Regions from separate parts of the Streptomyces sp. NPDC033270 genome, predicted to be linked through region 2. Evidence: riboswitches for the same ligand, from Rfam matches in the RefSeq annotation. Region 2 holds a riboswitch; each other region holds the start of a gene.
What was found. A riboswitch is a leader RNA that binds a small molecule or an ion and turns the genes downstream of it on or off. The one in region 2 is predicted to bind cyclic di-AMP.
Positions count from the first base shown of each region.

Region 1: another riboswitch for cyclic di-AMP. It lies ahead of ACZ5XZ_RS25640 (C40 family peptidase); the one in region 2 lies ahead of ACZ5XZ_RS24100 (M23 family metallopeptidase).
Region 3: another riboswitch for cyclic di-AMP. It lies ahead of ACZ5XZ_RS11400 (M23 family metallopeptidase); the one in region 2 lies ahead of ACZ5XZ_RS24100 (M23 family metallopeptidase).
Region 4: another riboswitch for cyclic di-AMP. It lies ahead of ACZ5XZ_RS31750 (transglycosylase family protein); the one in region 2 lies ahead of ACZ5XZ_RS24100 (M23 family metallopeptidase).

Region 1 covers NZ_JBVIRA010000020.1:42,114-45,291, reverse strand. The annotation lists gene pcrA (DNA helicase PcrA) at 1-1,137, opposite strand, end outside; cyclic di-AMP (ydaO/yuaA leader) riboswitch at 1,403-1,585, shown strand; partial or broken gene ACZ5XZ_RS25640 (C40 family peptidase) at 1,593-2,746, shown strand; gene ACZ5XZ_RS25635 (hypothetical protein) at 2,909-3,178, opposite strand, start outside.
Region 2 covers NZ_JBVIRA010000018.1:47,857-51,034, forward strand. The annotation lists gene ACZ5XZ_RS24095 (GntR family transcriptional regulator) at 1-172, opposite strand, end outside; gene ACZ5XZ_RS24100 (M23 family metallopeptidase) at 355-1,155, opposite strand; cyclic di-AMP (ydaO/yuaA leader) riboswitch at 1,169-1,323, opposite strand; gene ACZ5XZ_RS24105 (M16 family metallopeptidase) at 1,556-2,938, opposite strand; gene ACZ5XZ_RS24110 (M16 family metallopeptidase) at 2,977-3,178, opposite strand, start outside.
Region 3 covers NZ_JBVIRA010000005.1:318,519-321,696, reverse strand. The annotation lists gene ACZ5XZ_RS11405 (aldo/keto reductase) at 1-16, opposite strand, end outside; gene ACZ5XZ_RS11400 (M23 family metallopeptidase) at 306-1,457, opposite strand; cyclic di-AMP (ydaO/yuaA leader) riboswitch at 1,469-1,613, opposite strand; gene ACZ5XZ_RS11395 (DUF2332 domain-containing protein) at 1,905-3,065, shown strand; gene ACZ5XZ_RS11390 (PP2C family protein-serine/threonine phosphatase) at 3,157-3,178, opposite strand, start outside.
Region 4 covers NZ_JBVIRA010000028.1:102,798-105,975, reverse strand. The annotation lists gene ACZ5XZ_RS31760 (cytochrome P450 family protein) at 1-30, shown strand, start outside; gene ACZ5XZ_RS31755 (LysM peptidoglycan-binding domain-containing protein) at 251-1,345, shown strand; cyclic di-AMP (ydaO/yuaA leader) riboswitch at 1,596-1,765, shown strand; gene ACZ5XZ_RS31750 (transglycosylase family protein) at 1,773-2,426, shown strand; gene eno (phosphopyruvate hydratase) at 2,735-3,178, shown strand, end outside.

The DNA.
Region 1 (3,178 bases), on a different contig from region 2:
CCAGAGGTTCTTGGGGCGGCGGTTCTCGTTGCGCTCGATGACGGCGTTGGCGGCGGACAGGATCGTCTGGCTGGAGCGGTAGTTCTGCTCCAGCAGGATCGTCGTGGCGTCCGGGTAGTCCTCCTCGAACTGGAGGATGTTGCGGATCGTGGCGCCGCGGAAGGCGTAGATCGACTGGTCGGCGTCACCGACGACGCACAGTTCGGCGGCGGGGATGTCGGCCGTTCCCCTGCCGACCAGCTCGCGCACCAGGGTGTACTGGGCGTGGTTGGTGTCCTGGTACTCGTCGACGAGCACATGGCGGAAGCGGCGGCGGTAGTGCTCGGCGACGTCCGGGAAGGCCTGCAGCAGATGGACCGTCGTCATGATGATGTCGTCGAAGTCCAGGGCGTTGGCCTCGCGCAGCCGCGCCTGGTACATCGCATACGCCTCGGCCAGCGACTTCTCGAACCCGTCGGCCGCCGTCTGGGCGAAGGTCTCCTCGTCGATGAGCTCGTTCTTGAGGTTGGAGATCTTCGCGCTGAAGGACTTGGGCGGGAAGCGCTTGGGGTCCAGGTCCAGATCGCGGCAGACCAGCGCCATCAGGCGCTTGGAGTCGGCCGCGTCGTAGATCGAGAAGGAGGAGGTGAAGCCGAGCTTCTTGGACTCGCGGCGCAGGATGCGCACACAGGCGCTGTGGAAGGTGGAGACCCACATGGCGTTGGCGCGCGGGCCGACCAGCTGCTCCACGCGCTCCTTCATCTCGCCCGCGGCCTTGTTGGTGAACGTGATCGCGAGGATCTGGCCGGGGTGGACATGGCGCTCGGCGAGCAGATGCGCGATGCGGTGGGTGAGCACCCTGGTCTTGCCGGAGCCGGCGCCCGCGACGATCAGCAGCGGGCCTCCGGCGTGCACCACGGCGGCCTTCTGCTCGTCGTTGAGCCCCTCCAGCAGCGCGGCCGGGTCGACGGGCGGGCGGGCGGCGCCGTCGCGGTAGTACGCCTCGGTGTGCACGGGCGCGTCGAACCTCCCGCCGAAGAGGTCGGCGGGGACCTCCTCCGGGACCGGCTCGTGCTCGTCCTCGGGAGGCGGCGGGTGCTCCTCCTCGCCCTTGGGGCCGAGGTCCGCCAGAAAGCTGTCGTCAAAGAGGCTGCTCATCGCCCACCGAGTCTAGGCCGCCGCACTGACAGCGCGCCGGGGAGTACGCGATTGTCCGCGCCGGGGCAGGTCAGCGGCCGGAGGCGGAGCAGCCGGGTGCCGGCCGCCTACCCGAACCCGACATCTGACGCAACACCCCCCGCAGCGCGTTCAGGTCACGAAAAGGTTTCGGGCATATCGAACATCAGCCTTCACAGGAGCCACACGAATTGGCTAACGTCCTCGCTCAGGCAGCCCGCCTCCCCGCGGTCGACAGCTTCCGCACGGGCCGCCCGCGCCGAGTCCGGCCCTGCCAGCAGGCACCCGGAGCCGGGGACCCACCAGCACCACCGGGGTGAATCGATCCAGCGGCCGTCGTCGGCGACCGCACGGACCGTAGGGCAAGCCTTCCGTCAGCGACACCGCCCGAACCCGACAGCTAACCCGGTAGGCGGTCACGGAAGGAGTTGCCGGCCTTGGCGTCCCATCGCAAGCCGCGCACCAGCGTTCTCATATCGCCCGGGAGCCGTCGTACGGCGGCCGGGCTCACCACCGCCGCGCTCGCCTCGGTCACCCTGCTCTCGCAGTCCGCCGACGCCGCCCCCAGGGCGCCCAGGCCCTCCATCGAAGAGGTCAAGCAGAAGGTCGACGGCCTCTACCGCCAGGCCGAGGTGGCCACCCAGAAGTACAACGCCGCCAAGGAGCGCGCCGACCACCAGAGCGCCACCGTCGACGGTCTGCTCGACGCCGCCGCCAAGCGCGCGCAGCGGATGAACGAGTCCCGGCGCGAACTGGGCACCTTCGCCTCGGCGCAGTACCGCACCGGCGGCATGAACCCGACGGCGCAGTTGATGCTCGCCAAGGACCCGCAGCAGTTCGTCGACCGCAGCCACCTCATGGAGCGCCCAGCCGGCAGAAGCAGGCGGTCACCGACTACCAGGAGCAGGCGGCGGCCGCGGCGCGGCAGCGGGCCGCGGCCACCAGCAGCCTGGAGAAGCTGCAGAAGTCGCAGGCCGCGCTGAAGGAGTCCAAGCAGTCCGTCCAGGAGAAGCTGGCCGAGGCCCGGCAGCTGCTGTCGCGGCTCACCGCCCAGGAGAAGGCGCGGCTCGCGGAGCTGGAGCGCCAGAAGGAGGAGGCGGCCCGGCGCAAGGCCGAGGAGGAGGCGCGCCGGCAGCAGGAGCGCGAGCGCCAGCGGCAGCACGACGGCGGCTCGACGGGCGGACAGACCGGCGGCGAGACCGGCGGTGGCACCAGCGACGGCGGCTCCACCGGGGACTCGAACACCAAGGCGGAGAAGGCGCTCGCCTTCGCCCGCGCCCAGATGGGCAAGCCGTACGTCTGGGGCGCCACCGGGCCCAACTCCTATGACTGCTCGGGGCTGACGCAGGCGGCGTGGAAGGCGGCCGGGGTCGATCTGCCGCGGACGACCTGGGACCAGGTCAAGGTCGGCCAGCGGGTGGCGACCAAGGATCTGCAGCCCGGTGACCTGGTGTTCTTCTACGACGACATCAGCCACGTCGGCATGTACATAGGCGGCGGCAAGATGATCCACGCTCCCAAGCCGGGCGCCAACGTCCGGGAGGAGTCGATCTACTACATGCCGATCTACGGAAGCGTCCGCCCGGCCTGAGGCAGGCCCCGCCTCCCCGCGGACCACTCCTCCCCCGAGGCGCCCAGGGCGCCCGGCAAGGCCACCCCCCACGGCCACCCCCCACACGCCACCGCGCGGCCATCGGCTCCGGATTCCGGAGCACGGTGACCGCGCGGTGTGCCGTAGTGGCCGGTGCCGCCGTCAGGTCCAGAGCACCGCGATGAAGATGTTGGCGATCGTGAGCGCGCCCACCGCGCCGAACAGCGGTGCGGGGACCTTCTCCTCGTCCCGCTTGACGTAGACCAGCGCCAGGATCACCACCAGTACGGCCATCTTGATGCCGATCTTGATGTTGTTGACGGGGTGGTCCTGGGCCTGGTTGAGGCCGACCAGCACGATGCCGGTGACCAGCATCGTCAGCGCGCCGTGCAGCATGGCCGGCACGAAGCGGGCGGTACCCGCGCCCATCGC
Region 2 (3,178 bases):
CAAAGCCCTCCGACTGCAGGGTGCGCAGCGCTTCGCGGACCGGCACCCTGGAGACGCCGTAACGCGCCGCCAGGATCTCCTCGATCAGCCGGCTCCCCGGCGCCAGCGCACCGGAGACAATGTCCTCGCGAATCGCCGTGCACACCGCATGCGCGGAAATATGGCCTCGCATCGTCCGTGCCTCCGCCGTAATCCCCTGGAAAAGCCGCCGGTTGACGACTTTTCCGTGACTCTATTCGACCGGGACGGCTTTTCCGACGGACTCCGCTTATCCATGGATATTTTTTGGCCAGCGGACGGCGCCGGCATCGGGCGAAGCGGTGTGTCAGGCGAGGCGGAGGCGGCTGCGGTGCATCAGACGTCGACGCCGTGCGTGCGCAGATACGCGATCGGGTCGATGTCCGAGCCGTAGTCGGCGGTGGTGCGGGCCTCGAAGTGCAGGTGCGGGCCGGTGACGTTGCCGGTGGCGCCGGAGAGCCCGATCTGCTTGCCGGGGGTGACGCTCTCGCCGACCGAGACGGAGATCGACGACAGGTGGCCGTACTGGGTGTACGTGCCGTCGCTCATCTTGATCACGACGTTGTTGCCGTACGAGCCGCCCCAGCCGGCCTCGACGACGGTGCCCGCGCCGACGGCGTGGACGGAGGTCCCGGAGGCGGCGTGGAAGTCGATGCCGGTGTGGCTGCCCGAGGACCACAGGCCGCTGGACGCCTTGTAGGCGGTGGACACGTAGGAGCCGGCGATCGGGGCGACGAAGGCGTTGAGGCGCTTGCGCTCGGCCTCACGGGCGGCGCGCTCCTTGGCCTCGCGCTCGGCCTTGGCCTTCTTCCGGGCCGCCTCGGCGCGCCGCTGGGCCTCCTCGGCCTGCTTCTTGGCGACGGCCTCGGCCTTCGCCCTCGCGGCGGCGGCCTCGGCGTCGGCCTGCTGCGCGTCGGCCTGGGCCTCGATGCGGTTGGCGAGCTCGTCACCGAGGACGACGGCCTGCTGCAGACCGGTGTCGTGGGTGCGCGCCTCGTCCGTGGCGGCCAGCGCCGGCGAGGCCACCGAGGCCACAACGCCGGAGGCCGCGAGGGTGGCTATGCCTGCGATGTTGCGGGTCGAGCGGGCGGTGCGGCTCGCACGACGGTGCTTCCCGCTGGCACGTATGAACGCCATGTACTGGCTTGTCCTTTCCTTCCTTCTCGCCTACCGGGTTAGCTGACGGGTTCGGAGCAGGAAGGTCTCCTACGGGCTCCTCCGGAGAGGGGTCCGATTCACCCCAGGGACGTGTGGGTCCCCGGCTCCCCTGGCTCGCGCCGTACGGGGACTCGGCGATGACTGTCCGGTGCCACTGTTGTGGCGGAGTTGTGACGAACAGCCGGACCGACGCTAATCGGGGCAACTTTCGATCGCCAAACAGAACCGCTTTTTTGTGCGGGATGCCACAAGAGGCAGCGCAGCCAGTCGTCATAAACCGGACATACGACGGCTCCCGTGGCAGAGAGCACCACGGGAGCCGTCGCTCGAAACTGATCCGCCGTCATACGGGGCGGAAGGGGCGTGCCTTCCGGGTCGGCTAGCCGCCGACCACCGTCACCTCGCCCAACCCCAGCGCCTTGACGGGCTCGGCGATCTGGGCCGCGTCACCCACCAGGACCGTCACCAGCCGGTCCACCGGGAAGGCGCTGACCGCCGCCGCGGTCGCCTCGACCGTGCCGGTCTCCGCGAGCCGGACGTACAACTGCGCCTGGAAGTCGTCCGGGAGCTGCTGCTCCACCTGGTCGGCCAGCGTGCCCGCGACGGCCGCCGCGGTCTCGTACTTCAGCGGCGCGACGCCGACCAGGTTCTGGACGGCGACATCGCGCTCCTCGTCCGTCAGCCCCTCCGCCGCGAGGGTCCGCAGCACCTGCCAGAGGTCCTGGAGCGCCGGGACGGTGGAGGCGGTGTCCACCGAGCCGCTGATGGCCAGCAGGGCCGCGCCCGTCGCCCCCTCGGGGGAGGCGGGGGCGGTGGAGCGCAGTACCTGGCCGAAGGCGCGCACCCCGTAGGTGTAGCCCTTCTCCTCCCGCAGCACACGGTCCAGCCGGGAGGTGAGGGTGCCGCCCAGGCAGTACGTGCCGAGGACCTGCGCCGGCCACACCCGGTCGTGCCGGTCGGCCCCGATCCGGCCGATGAGCAGCTGCGTCTGGACCGCTCCGGGGCGGTCCACGATCACCACACGGCCGGTGTCGTCGGCGACGATCGGCGCGGCCTTCAGCGGCTCGGCCGTCGAGCCGCTCCAGGCGCCGAGGGTCTCGGCGAGCGCCGCGTCCAGGTCGACACCGGTGAAGTCGCCGACGATGACGGCGGTGGCCGTGGCGGGCCGCACATGGGCGTCGTAGAAGGCCCGGACGGCCGCCGCGTCGATGCGGGCCACGGTCTCCTCGGTGCCCTGGCGGGGCCGCGACATGCGGGCGGTGGCCGGGAACAGCTCCTTGGACAGCGCCATGGCGGCACGCCGGGCCGGGTTCGCGAGCTCGTGCGGGATCTCGTCGAGGCGGTTGCGCACCAGCCGCTCGACCTCGCTGTCCGGGAAGGCGGGGGCGCGCAGCGCGTCGGCGAGCAGGCCGAGCGCGCGCGGCAGCCGGGAGGCCGGGACCTCCAGGGAGACCCGTACCCCGGGGTGGTCGGCGTGCGCGTCCAGCGTGGCGCCGCAGCGCTCCAGCTCGGCGGCGAACTCCTCGGCGTCGTACTTGTCGGTGCCCTCCGACAGCGCACGCGCCATGATCGTGGCGACGCCGTCCAGGCCCTCGGGCTCGGCGTCCAGCGGCGCGACGAGGTTGACCTCGACGGCGACGACCTGCTGGCCGGGGCGGTGGCTGGTCAGCAGCGTGAGCCCGTTGGGGAGTTGGCTGCGGTCGGGGGCGGGGAAGGCCCACGGCTTGGGCGCGCCGCCCCGGGGCTGGGGGTGGAATTCCATGGTGCTCATGGGGGACCCTGCGCGGTTGGTGGCGTCGCTCACTGGTCCGCCTCCCCTTCCTCGGTGTCGGCGGCGTCGGTCGGCTCGGTGGGTTCGTAGACCAGCACCGCGCGGTTGTCGGGGCGCAGCCGGGCCTTGGCGACCGCCTGCACCTCCTCGCGGGTGATGTCCAGAACCCGCTCTACGGCGGTCAGTGCGAGCTGCGGATCGCCGAACAGGACGGCGAAGCGGCACAGTTCG
Region 3 (3,178 bases), on a different contig from region 2:
AGTGTGTCGAGGTCATGCGTGGTTGCAGCGTGGCGGGGAGGGGAGTTATTCCCCGGGAGAAGTCAAGGGGAGGTCAATCAATGCGGGCAAAGCCCTTTGGGGAGAAGGACTTTTTTGAGGGGAAGGACTTTGGGGGGAAGGGCTTGGGGGGAAGGACTTTGGGGGCGCCAATGAGGGGCGCCCGACGAGGAAGGCCCCAGGGATGTGGGATGCCCCCGGGGCCAGCACTCGGAAATAGCCTCCCGTGACACACTCAGGCCGCCTCCCGGCAGGCCCTCAGGCGCGTCTCCGGGCGGGCCGGGGCCTCAGACGTTCACACCGTGGTCGCGCAGCCACGGCATCGGGTCTATCGGGTCGCCGGCGCCGGGGCGTACCTCCAGGTGGAGGTGGGGGCCGGTGACGTTGCCGGTGGCGCCGACGCGGCCGATCACCTCGCCGGTGCTGATCTTGCCCGAGGTCTTCACCATCGAGGACAGATGGCAGAACCACAGCTCGGTGCCGTCGTCGAGGGTGAGGACGATGCGGTAGCCGTACGAACCGGCCCAGCCGGCCTGGGTGATGGTGCCGGAGTGCACCGCCTTGATGGGCGTACCGGTCGGTGCGGCGAAGTCCTGGCCCGTGTGGTCGGCGGCCCAGCGGTCGCCGGCCTGGCCGAAGCTGGCGGTGAGGGTGTAGGAGGAGACGGGGGCGATGAAGCTCTTCGCCAGTTGGGCCAGGCGCTCGGCCTCCGCCTTCCGGCGCGCCGCCTCCTCGGCCTTGCGCTTGGCCTCCAACTCTGCCGCCTTCTTGGCCGCCGCGGCCTTGTCCGCCGCGTTTTGGGCCGTCTTCTGGGCCGCGGACGCTTCCGTCGCCGCCTGCTTGATGGCGGCGCCCTCGGCCGCTTCGCGGGCCTCCTCCTCGGCGGCGCCCTGCTGCGCGTCGGCCTGCTGGAGGATGCGGCTGCGCAGCGCCTCGCCGGCGTTGGTGCCCGTACCGGACGTGCCGGTCTGGGTGGCCTGGGAGAGCGGGCCGGCGGCGACCGGGTCGGCGGAGTCGCTTCCGGAGGCCGTTGCGGCGGAATCGGCGCCGGAGTCGGATATGAGGCCGCCGAGCCCCGGGAGGGACTCAGCATCCGGAAGGCTGTCGGAGATGTCGTGGGCCATGCCGCCGATGTCGGGCATGGAGATCGGGACCGGCGGACGGTTCTCGGCGGTGGCCATGCCACCCGCGCCGACCGCCGCGATGACGCCGACACCCAGGACCGTGCCACTACGGGCGAGTCCGCCGCCGCGCTGCTTGGCCACCCGGTGCTTGCCGCGGACCGGTCGGAGCGACTCCTCGGTGGGATTCCATTCCTCCCACGGGCCGTCGCCGTCGATGCCCGCCGTGCCCTCCGGATCACCCGATCCTTCGAAGGCACCTCGGTCGTCGAGTCGGTATGCGGGCGAAGCCTCGGGGGCAGGCCTGTTGGACGCCACGGGGGCGCACTCCTTTCCTTCCTTCTCGCCTACCGGGTTAGCTGACGGGTTCGGAGCAGGAAGGTCTCCTACGGGCCACTCTGGCGGAGGCGCCCGATTCACCCCAAGGTGGTGGTTCCCCGGTTCCCTTGGTGCAGTTCGAAGTGCTGGAGATGCGTGAAAAGCGCGTGCGGGATTCGGCGTCGGCGCGCGGTGCCGCCTCTTGCGACGGCTGGGACGACCGCGCTGCGTTATCGGACAGTAATAGAGGTCGTGACTGTTTTCCAAGCCTTCCTGGGAATCCTTATCCGTTCCGCATGAGGTTTGGCCTGGACTTTTTCGGTCACCATGCCCACAAAGCGGGCGAGTTGACCATGCGCCGCTAAACGATCTCGCGCTGATTGTGCGTCAGTCGTTATGCGGAGGGGCGCCCCCCAGTTACGGAACGTGAGGGCGTAACGTCGGATCATGGTCGTCAACGTCGAGAGCGCGGGGAGCACCGTGAGCTCCGGAAACGTCAAGGGCGGTATCGGCCGGAGCGCGGCGGTGGATGTGGCGGAGCGCTACCGGGAGTTCTCGTGGCAGGAGGCGCGGGGACGGTCCGACGCCCACGCGGAACTGACCGCGCGGATCAGCCAGGACCCGGAGTTCTGCGATCTGCTGTCGGGATCGCTGCCGGCCGGCAACAAGCAGCAGCCGAACCTCCTGCTCGCCGCCGTCCGGCACCTCGACGGCCCGCACGCGGAGCAGGGCCCGCGCGGCGAGGCCGCGTACGGTCGCTGGCGCGAGTGGACGGTCCGGCACTGGGACGAGGTCCGCGCGGTGATCATGCAGCGCGCCACCCAGACCAACGAGCCGGCCCGCTGCGCCACGCTGCTGCCGCTGCTCGCCCGTCTGCCGCAGCCGCTGGCGCTGCTGGAGGTCGGCGCGTCGGCAGGGCTGTGTCTGCATCCCGACAGCTACCGGTACCGGTACCAGGACGAGTCCGCCACCGGGTACGAAGGGCGGCCGGCGGGCGGCCCGCGAACCGTCGAGGTGGGGCCGCCGGACGGCCCGGTGGTGTTCGACTGCCGTACGGACTGGGCGCCCGGGGAACTGCCCGGCCGGCTGCCGGAGATCGTCTGGCGGGCCGGAATCGATCTGAACCCGCTCGACCCCGTCGGCGCACCGGACGATCTGCGCTGGCTCCAGTCGCTCGTCTGGCCGGGCGAGGGGGAGCGTGCGGCGCGGCTCTCCGCCGCCGTCGAGGCCGTACGGGCGGCGCCGCGACCGCGGATCGTACGCGGCGACCTGATCGACGAGCTGCCCGCGCTGGCCGCCGCGGCGCCGCCCGAGGCGACGCTGGTCGTCTTCCACAGCGCGGTGCTGAGCTACCTTCCGCCCGCCCGCCGCGAGGAGTTCGCGCGCCTCGTACGGTCGCTGCTCGACGGGCGGCCCGGTGGTGGGCACTGGATCTCCAACGAGCACCACTTGGTCCTGCCGTGGATCACCGCGCCGGAGCACCACTCCGGGCGCCCGGAGGACGGCCGGCTGACCCTCGCCCTGGACGGACGCCCGGTCGCGCTCACCGGCCCGCACGGCGAGAGCCTGCACCGACTGCCGGGCGCGGAACCCGCAACGGGGACGTAAGACGTGAGCAGAAGCGGCGCGTAGGGGCTCACCGAGCCCGCTCCTCCTCCTGCCCCGCCCTGATCGGCGGCCCGGCACTCCTCGTCCCGCCCTACTCCCCCATGGGCCGCTGC
Region 4 (3,178 bases), on a different contig from region 2:
CCGGTGGAGTTCACGCCCGAGCGGTCCTGACCGGGGGCGCGACCAAAGGTGACAGATCGTCAGTCGCGTGACCTTAACGTGATCTGCACTACACCGGCTTGTGACTACCCGTGACCCCGGCTACCTTTCGACCCGACGGTCGACAGGATTCACGATTCGTTCACACGGGCGCCCGCGTCAGCGGACGTCCGAAGGGGTGGGGAATCGAACGGTCGTCGAACAACTCAACCGCCGCGCGAAAGGCATCCGCATGCGTTCCGGGAACGGCCGACACCGTCGCCCCCGTCAGGCACCGGCCATCTTTGTCACGGCGGGAGTAACCGGTGCGGGCCTCGCACTGCCGCTGCTCTCCGCCAGTGGGGCACATGCCGCCGACACCGCGACCTGGGACCGGGTCGCCCAGTGCGAGAGCGGCGGGGTGTGGAGCGCCGCCTCGGGCAACGGCTTCTACGGCGGGCTGCAGCTGACCCAGGAGATGTGGGACGACTACGGCGGCGGGGCCTACGCCTCGCGCCCCGATCTCGCCAGCCGCGCCCAGCAGATAGCCGTGGCCGAATCGATCCTCGACGACCGCGGCCCGGACGCCTGGCCGAGCTGCGCCGTCAACGCCGGCCTCACCAGGGACGGCCGCGCACCGGAGGTCGACCCGGGCAGCACGAGCACGCCGCTGCCCGACCCGTCCGACGACGACGGCGACCCGGCCCCCTGGGACCGGTCCCCCTCGACCGGCTCGTCCGATGCGCCCGACCGCCCGGACGACTCCGGAGCCCACGAGGGCGACCACACGGGCGACCACAAGGGCGACAGTGAGAAGTCCTCTGACGGATCCCCTGACGGATCCCGCGACGGATCGTCCGACGACTCGCGCGGCGATGCGGGCGACGAGCCGTCCCAGGAGACGCCGGCGCCGTCCGAGTCCGACGGCCGTGACACCTCCAAGACCCCGGAGCCGTCCGACTCCACCACGCCCGGCGACCAGGGCGACGACGCCTCCCGCCCCACCGACCCCTCCGGCGACGCCGACCGCCCCGACCCGAGCGGTACGCCCGGGCAGACGCCCGGCAAGGGCAAGCACCGCGGCGACGCGGACCCGGGCGAGAGCGACGGCGGCGACCGGTCGTCCGGCGGCCGGCACGCCTCGCGCGGCGACGACGGGCGCCGCACGGGCCTGGCGGGCGGCGACTACACCGTGCGCCCGGGTGACAGCCTGTCAGCCATCGCCGCGGCCCATCGGCTGCCGGGCGGCTGGCCCGCGCTCTACGAGCGCAACGAGGGCGTCATCGGGGCCGACGAGAACCTGATCCAGCCGGGTCAGCGGCTCGATCTCGGGCACAAGGAAGGCTAGTTCGCCGCCTTCGTCCCCTTTGGGAAAGTGAGACAAGGCTCTCGTCGGGCGGCGGGCGCACAGATCCGCCCGCCGCCGTCATACCGGGCCTCACCTGCAGATATGTGACCAACCCGTGATCAAAAACGGTCAACTTGGTTCAGAAGGTGGGGTTTGAACACCAAGGGGATTACTGCTTACGGTCAGGACCGCTCGCCAAAGCGAGCCCCTTCGATCACACGCCGAATCCTGCCGGTGGTCGGAGGCAGTTGACGCGCAAGCGCCGAAGGCAGGAGCGGGGGAACCAAGGTAGGCGCCGGCCCGGCCCGTGAAAGCGGGTCAGCCGGCTTGGGGTGAAGCCAGGTGCGCCATGCGCGCCCGGCCGGGCGACTCACAGCCCGAACCCGACAGCTCACCTCGTAGGCGTCGGTGAGGAAACGAACGAACCATGCTGATCAACAAGGGCAAGCACCGTCGTCCCTCCAAGGCCGTCCGCGTCGCCACCCTCGCCGGTGTCGCCGGTGCCGCCGTCGCCGTCCCGCTGATGGGCGCCACGTCCGCCTCCGCCGCCTCGGTCGCCACCTGGGACAAGGTCGCCCAGTGCGAGTCCGGTGGCAACTGGTCGATCAACACCGGTAACGGCTACTACGGTGGCCTGCAGTTCTCCAACTCCAGCTGGGCCGCCGCCGGTGGCACCCAGTACGCGCCGCGCGCCGACCTGGCCACCAAGACCCAGCAGATCGCCGCCGCCGAGAAGCTCCTCGCCATCCAGGGCCCGGGCGCCTGGTCCTGCGCCGGTGCCGGTGGCCTGACCTCCGGTGGTCCGGCCCCCGAGCTCGACACCTCCGCCAAGTCCGCCCCCAAGCAGGAGCAGGCCAAGCCCGAGGTGAAGAAGGCTCCGGCCGCCCCCAAGGCCGAGACGGCCCAGCCGGCCCCGAAGAAGTCCGAGCGCGGCGGCGACTACACCGTCAAGGCGGGCGACACCCTCGCCAAGATAGCCAAGGCCCACGGCACCAACTGGAAGTCGCTCTACGCGGCCAACAAGTCGGTCATCGGCGGCAACCCGAACCTGATCTTCCCGGGTCAGCAGCTCAGCATCTGAGCCGTCCGCTCACCGGGTCCCCCATGACCCCCGCGGCGATCCCCGCCGCTTCGTGAGACTGCCCCGCCCGGCGCACACGCCCCCCCCAGTGCGCCGTGGCGGGGCTTCTCCGTTCGCCGGGGCGCGCGACGCCGGTGACCAGCAACGTCGAGCGTTTTTCCCCGCTCAGCGAACAATGTGCCGAAACCTCCCGTGAACTGCGCCTTTGAGTATCTTTTCGTCCCACGGAGCGGGCCGAGGGCAAGCGGACGCGCCAGGGGCCGTTAGGCTCATGCTGCAGAACTCCAGACACCCATGAAGGAGACAACGTGCCGTCCATCGACGTCGTCGTAGCCCGCGAAATTCTCGACTCGCGAGGTAATCCCACGGTCGAGGTCGAGGTCGGCCTCGACGACGGCAGCACGGGCCGTGCCGCCGTGCCGTCCGGCGCCTCGACCGGCGCCTTCGAGGCCATCGAGCTCCGCGACGGCGACCCGAACCGCTACCTCGGCAAGGGCGTCGAGAAGGCCGTCCTGGCCGTCATCGAGCAGATCGGCCCGGAGCTCGTCGGCTACGACGCGACCGAGCAGCGGCTGATCGACCAGGCGATGTTCGACCTGGACGCCACCGACAACAAGGGCTCGCTCGGCGCCAACGCCATCCTCGGCGTCTCCCTGGCCGTCGCGCACGCCGCCTCCGAGGCCAGCGACCTCCCGCTGTTCCGCTACCTCGGCGGCCCGAACGCGCATGTGCTGCCCGTGCCGATGATGAAC